2 regions of the Streptomyces showdoensis genome follow, and region 1 is predicted to be linked to the other one. Evidence: riboswitches for the same ligand, from Rfam matches in the RefSeq annotation. Region 1 holds a riboswitch; the other holds the start of a gene.
What was found. Region 1 has a riboswitch for cyclic di-AMP ahead of ABD981_RS36120 (M23 family metallopeptidase). Riboswitches for the same ligand answer to the same signal wherever they lie in the genome.
Positions count from the first base shown of each region.

Region 2: it holds a riboswitch for cyclic di-AMP, as region 1 does, so the genes downstream of both, ABD981_RS19120 (M23 family metallopeptidase) here and ABD981_RS36120 (M23 family metallopeptidase) in region 1, are expected to answer to the same signal.

Region 1 is NZ_BAAAXG010000028.1:309,107-312,403, forward strand. It holds gene ABD981_RS36115 (GntR family transcriptional regulator) at 1-338, opposite strand, end outside; gene ABD981_RS36120 (M23 family metallopeptidase) at 508-1,278, opposite strand; cyclic di-AMP (ydaO/yuaA leader) riboswitch at 1,291-1,457, opposite strand; gene ABD981_RS36125 (M16 family metallopeptidase) at 1,661-3,028, opposite strand; gene ABD981_RS36130 (M16 family metallopeptidase) at 3,055-3,297, opposite strand, start outside.
Region 2 is NZ_BAAAXG010000026.1:1,399,322-1,402,618, forward strand. It holds gene ABD981_RS19115 (aldo/keto reductase) at 1-126, opposite strand, end outside; gene ABD981_RS19120 (M23 family metallopeptidase) at 188-1,264, opposite strand; cyclic di-AMP (ydaO/yuaA leader) riboswitch at 1,276-1,422, opposite strand; partial or broken gene ABD981_RS19125 (PP2C family protein-serine/threonine phosphatase) at 1,602-2,892, opposite strand; gene ABD981_RS19130 (MFS transporter) at 2,996-3,297, opposite strand, start outside.

The sequences.
Region 1 (3,297 bases):
TCCTGGCCCAGCCTGACCAGCCCGCGCAGCACCTTGAGGTGGGCGTCGGTGCGGCGCTGGGCGGCCCGGGCGGCGCCCAGCGGCTCCAGCAGGGTCCGCACGTCGAGCAGGTCGGCCGCCTCCTGCTCGGTGGGCTCGGCGACATGGGCGCCGGCGTGCCGGCGGGTGACCACGAAGCCCTCGGACTCCAGGGTGCGCAGGGCCTCGCGGACCGGAACCCGGGAGACCCCGTAGCGGCGGGCGAGCTGTTCCTCCGTCAGCCGGGCGCCCCTCCCGAAGACGCCGGAGACGATGTCGTCCCGGATCGCCGTGCATACCGAGTGCGCGGGAACACGCATGTCCGACCTCCGCATTTGATCCGCGCGAAACCCCATCGAGTGGCGCCTGTCCGGCGACTCTTGCGACTCTATTGCAGGACGCCGGAATTTCCGATGCCGCCCGGTAATACGGACACAAAAAAGAAGCCCCGGCTCGTTCGAGCCGGGGCTTCTTCACAGAATTCACACGTCAGACGTGGACTCCGCGGGCGCGGAGGTAGGAGATCGGGTTGATGTCCGATCCGTACTCGGCGCTCGTGCGGGCCTCGAAGTGGAGGTGCGGGCCGGTCGAGTTGCCGGAGGAGCCGGAGACGCCGATCTGATCGCCCGGGGTGACCTTCTGGCCGACGTGGACACCGATCGAGGAGAGGTGGCCGTACTGGGTGTACGTGCCGTCGTTCATCCGGATGACGATGTTGTTGCCGTACGCGCCGCCCCAGCCGGCCTCGATGACGGTGCCGGAGCCGACGGAGACGACCGTGCTGCCGTAGGAGGCGTGGAAGTCGATGCCGGAGTGGCTGCCGGAGGACCAGAGCGAGCCACCGGTCTTGTAGCCGGTGCTCACGTAGGAGCCGGCGACGGGGAGCTGGAAGGAGTTCAGGCGCTTGCGCTCGGCCTCGCGGGCGGCGCGCTCCTGGGCGGCACGGATCTCCTTGGCGCGGGCCTCGGCCTTGCGCTTCGCCTCGGCGGCGGCCTTGACCCGGGCGGCGGCCTCGACGGCCTCCTTCTCCTGGGCGTCGGCCTGGGCGTCGACGCGGTCGGAGAGCGACTCGGCCGTGATCACCTGGGTGAGGCCGGTGTCCTCCGGGGAAGCGGGCTCCGTGTCGGCGGCGAGCGCCGGGGAGGCCAGGGTGCCGATGACGCCGGTCGTCGCGAGGGTCGCCACACCGGCGATGCCCACGGAGCGGCGCGCCATGCGGCTCGGACCACGATGCTTCCCGGTGGCACGGGTGAACGCCATGTAGTGGCTGATCCTTTCCTTCCCTCTCGCCTACCGGGTTAGCTGACGGGTTCGGAGCAGGAAGGTCTCCTACGGGCCCCTCCGCTCGCCGAGCGAAGGCGTCCGATTCACCCCAGGGACTGCGATGGGTCCCCGGCTCCCCAGGCTCGCGCCTTACGGGGACTCGGCGATGACTGTCCGTTGCCGCGGATGCGGCGTCGTACAACGGCCGGACAGACGGATCGAAGCTAGGCCGATCTTCTGTCAATCGCCAAACAGACACGCGCTTTTGTAAGACATGCCACAGGGCAGAAGATCACACTCACTGCCAATACGGACAAAAAGGAATGACCCCGACGAACCAGGTCGTCGGGGTCCCCGTACCCGCGTGACAGCGGCTCAATCAGCCGGTCACGACGGTCACTTCGCCGATGCCGAGGGCCCGCACCGGCTCCTCGATCTGCGCCGCGTCACCGACGAGCACGGTGACGAGCCGGTCCACCGGGAAGGCGTTGACCACGGCCGCGGTCGCCTCCACCGTGCCGGTCTCGGCGAGCCGCGCGTACAACTGCGCCTGGTAGTCGTCCGCGAGGTGCTGCTCGACCTGGTCGGCGAGCGTGCCCGCGACGGAGGCGGCCGTCTCGTACTTGAGCGGCGCGACCCCCACCAGGTTCTGCACGGCCACGTCGCGCTCGGCGTCCGTCAGGCCGTCGGCGGCGAGGGTGCGCAGCACCTTCCACAGGTCGTCAAGTGCCGGACCCGTGTTGGGGGTGTCGACCGAGCCGCTGATGGCGAGCAGCGACGCCCCGTTGCCCTCGCCGTCGGAGCGCAGCACCTGGCCGAAGGCGCGCACGCCGTACGTGTAGCCCTTCTCCTCGCGCAGGACGCGGTCCAGGCGGGAGGTGAGGGTGCCGCCGAGGCAGTACGTGCCGAGCACCTGGGCCGCCCAGACGCGGTCGTGGCGGTCGGCGCCGACACGGCCGATGAGCAGCTGGGTCTGGACGGCTCCGGGGCGGTCCACGATGACGACGCGGCCGGTGTCGTCGGCCGTGACGGGCGGCATGGGCCGCAGGGCGGCCGGGGTGCCCGTCCAGGCGCCGAGCGTCTCGGCGAGCACCTTGTCGAGGTCGACGTCGGTGAGGTCGCCGACGACCACGGCGGTGGCCGTGGCGGGCCGGACGTGCGCGTCGAAGAAGGCGCGGACGGCGGCGGCGTCGATCGCGGCGACGGTCTCCTCCGTGCCCTGGCGCGGCCGGGAGACGCGCGCGTCGGCCGGGAACAGCTCCTTGGAGAGCTGCTTGGCCGCGCGACGGGCCGGATTGGCCGTCTCGTGCGGGATCTCGTCGAGCCGGTTGTTCACCAGCCGCTCGATCTCGGACTCCTCGAACGCCGGGGCGATCAGCGCCTCGGAGAGCAGGCCGAGCGCCTTGGGCAGCCGGGAGACCGGGACCTCCAGGGAGACCCGCACGCCCGGGTGGTCGGCGGCCGCGTCGAGGGTGGCGCCGCAGCGCTCCAGCTCCGCGGCGAACTCCTCGGCGGTGTGCTGGTCGGTGCCCTCGGACAGGGCGCGGGCCATGATCGTGGCCACGCCGTCCAGGCCCTCCGGCTCGGCGTCCAGCGGGGCGTCGAGGGAGATCTCGACGGCCACCACCTGCTGGCCGGGGCGGTGGCAGCGCAGCACCGTCAGCCCGTTGTCCAGCGCGCCGCGCTCCGGGGCCGGGAAGGCCCAGGGCTTGGCCTCGCCCGGCTGGGGCTGCGGGTGGAAGGTCATGCTCGTCAAAGACGCGGCAGCGTCGGTCACTGGTCCGCTCCCTCTTCCTCGTCGCTCTCGCTGTCGCCGTCGGCGCCCACCGGTTCGTAGACCAGCACCGCGCGGTTGTCCGGGCGCAGCTTGGCCTTGGCGACCTCCTGCACCTCCTCGGCGCTGATGTCGAGGACCCGGTGCACGGCGGTCAGGGCCAGCTGGGGGTCGCCGAACAGCACCGCGTACCGGCACAGTTCGTCGGCGCGGCCGGCGACCGTGCCGAGCCGGTCCAGCCA
Region 2 (3,297 bases), on a different contig from region 1:
GGCGGTGTAGGCGTCGAGCACGGCGAAGGACTGCGCCTCGTCGGCGCTCCAGCCGAAGACGTTGCCGCCGAGGGCGAGCGGGAAGACGTGCAGGTCGGAAGAGCCCAGCTTGCGGAGAGAGGTCATGGAGTGGTCAACCCCCCGCGCGGCCGGGCCTATTCCGCTTCCCCCGCGGGACGGCCGGCCGTCAGACGCCGAGCCCCTTCGACCGCAGCCAGCCCGCCGGGTCGACGCCGTCGCCGGACGGGGTGTGGACCTCCAGGTGGAGGTGGGGACCGGTGACGTTGCCGGTGGCGCCGACCCGGCCGATGGTCTCGCCGGTACCGACGGACTGGCCCGCGCCGACCGTCATCGAGGACAGGTGGCAGTACCAGATCTCGGTGCCGTCCTCGAGCTCCAGGACGATCCGGTAGCCGTACGAGCCGGACCAGCCGGCCGACTTCACGGTGCCGCTGTGCACGGCCTTGACCGGGGTGCCGGTGGGCGCGGCGAAGTCCAGGCCCGTGTGGTAGCCGGAGGACCACATCGAGCCGGCCTGGCCGTAGGTGGAGGTGATCGTGTACGAGGAGGTGGGCAGCGCGTAGCTGGCGGCCAGCTTGGCCAGGCGCTCGGCCTCGGCCTTCGCGGCGGCCTCCGCCTCGGCCTTCTTCTTCGCCTCGGCCGCCGCCTTCTCCGCCGCCTCGGCCTTGGCCGCGGCTTCCGCCGCCGCCTTCTCGGCGGCGGCCTTCTGCGCCGCCTCCTTCTCCGCGGCGTCCGCGGCGGCCTGCTGCTGCTCGGCCTGCTGGAGGATGCGGGCGCGCAGCGCCTCGCCGGCGTCGGCCTGCTGCTTCGTCCCGGCGGGGGCGTCGGCGGAGCTCGCGTCGGCGGGCGTGGTGTAGGTGAGGGCGGTGAGCGGCTGCGGGTTGTTCGTGACCCCGGTGCTCTCGCCAGAGCTCTTCTCGGAGCCGCCGATCAGGTCGCCGATGCCGGGCAGCGCGGAGGCGTCGGGCAGGTCGAGGTCCGGCAGGGCTATCGCGACCGGGGGCTTCTCCTGGGCGGTGGCCAGGCCGCCGGCACCGACGGCGGCGATGACGCCGACCCCGAGGACGGTGGAGGAGCGGGCGAAGTTGGAGCGCTGCTTGACGACCCGGTGCCGGCCGCCGGAGCGGCTCTGGGCCCGCAGCGAGTCCTCGGTGGGGTTCCATTCCTCCCCGCCCGTGCCCGCGGGGCCGTAGGCACCGAAAGAGTCGAAGGGGGCTTCGGGAGCAGGGGTGTCGGACGCCACGGAGGCGCTCTCCTTTCCTTCCTTCTCGCCTACCGGGTTAGCTGACGGGTTCGGAGCAGGAAGGTCTCCTACGGGTGTGCCGCACGGGTGCGACGTGGCCCGATTCACCCCAAGTGGTGGTTCCCCGGTTCCCTTGCGGAATTCGGCGCGCGCGCACGGTGCCGTCTCTTGCGACGGCTGGGACGACCGCGCTGCGTTATCGAACGTTAATAGACACGGGCTCCCGATTCCAAGCCGTCCCCCTTGATCGTTAGCGCAATTGAGAGGGAATGGCCCGAGTTGACCCCCGGTCAGACGGGATCTGCGCCACACCCCCGATCTGACGGTGTATCAATTGTTATCGGAGTGACACCCCCCGACTACGTCCCGTCACCGTCCCCCGGCGGCGCCCCCCCGGCGGCACCACCGGCATCGTCCGCCGCCGCTCCGGCTGCCCCGCCGCCGGACGGCTCACCGCCAGCAGCGCCATGTCGTCCGTCGAGCCCCCGCCCGTGTGCCGGCGCACGTCCGCGACCAACGCGTCCAGCAGCTCCTCGGGACCGGGGAAGAGCCGCCCCGCGAGCCGCTCGGCCGGATCGTAGAAGACCCCCCCGCGCGTCCCGGGCCTCCGAGAGGCCGTCCGTGTAGAACAGCAGCGTCGCGCCCGCCGGATACGGCGTCTCGTCCGCCCGGTCGGGCCACACGGCCAGCTCCCCCATCCCCAGCGGCAGCGCCGCCTCGCTCGGCTGCAGCCGGCCGAGCCCCCCGTCCCCGTACAGCAGCAGCGGCTCGGGATGCCCCCGGTTCACGACCCGCACGACCCCACCGGCACCGCCTTCGCCACTGGAGCCGCCCTCGCCGCCGTCGCCCTCGCCGCCGTCGCCGTCGTCGTCGCGCCGGATCTCCGCGAGGACCGCCGTAGTGAACCCCTCGAAGGCGTCGAGCCCGGCCCGCCGCGTGCCCTCGCGGTCCAGCGCCCGCTCCAGGCGCTCCGCCACGCCCTCCAGCGTCGGCTCCTGCTCGGCCGCCTCGCGGAAGGCGCCGATGACCACCGCCACGGCCTCCACCGCGTCGAGCCCCTTGCCCCGCACGTCGCCGACGACCAGCCGTACCCCGTACGGGGTGTCCTGGACGGCGAACAGGTCGCCGCCGATGAACGCGTCGGCCTGCGCCGCCTCGTACCGCGCCGCGATCTGCAGCCCGCCGATCCGTTCGGCCGGCGTCGGCAGCACGGCCTTCTGCGCCGTCTCCGCGATCACCCGCGCCGAGGCGAGCCGCTCGCCGCTGCGCCGCACCACCCGGTTGATCAGCATCGCCAGCGCCGAGACGGTGAGGACGGTCAGCGTCTCGGTGAGCGAGGAGATGTGGTCGGTCGTGCCGTTGTAGGCGTGCAGACCGACGCTGGCGAGGACCGCGGCGATGCCCGTCAGGAGCGTCGTCAGCGTGGAGAAGAACGGGGCGGCGATCAGCGGCGCCGCCGAGAACAGCGGCGCCGCGGTGTACTCCGGCGGTGTCGCCAGGTCGAAGCAGACACCGCCCACGATGATCAGCGGGGGAAGGGCGCGGATGACCCGGCGGGCGACGGGGTACGGCCCGCGGCCGTCGCCGCCCCCGCCACCGGGCCCGTGCCGCACCGCCACTCGCGCCACCGCTGCTCTCCCGCCTGGACCTGGGCCCGACCGGACCCGGCCCGTCCGGACCCGGGCCCGCCCCGAGGGCGACGGGAGGACCCGCGCCCTCCCCAGGGTGCGGTCAGCCGGTGCCCGTCGGCGACTCCCGCGCGGCCGACTGGCGTACGGCGGGACGGACCGCGAGCCGCCCGCCCCGGGCCAGCGCCGCCATGGCCGCCGCGCAGCCGAGGCCGACCGCGCACAGCGTCAGCCAGGGCACCGCCGACCAGCCGGTGAGGTCGAGCAGGACGCCCGTCCCCAGGTTCCCCAGGGTGATGCCGATCCCGCAGACGGTGTTGTAGAGCCCGTAGTGGGTCGCGACCCAGCGGTTCTCGGAGAGCGCGACGACGGTGTCCATCTCGAACGGGTAGAGCACCGCGTTCG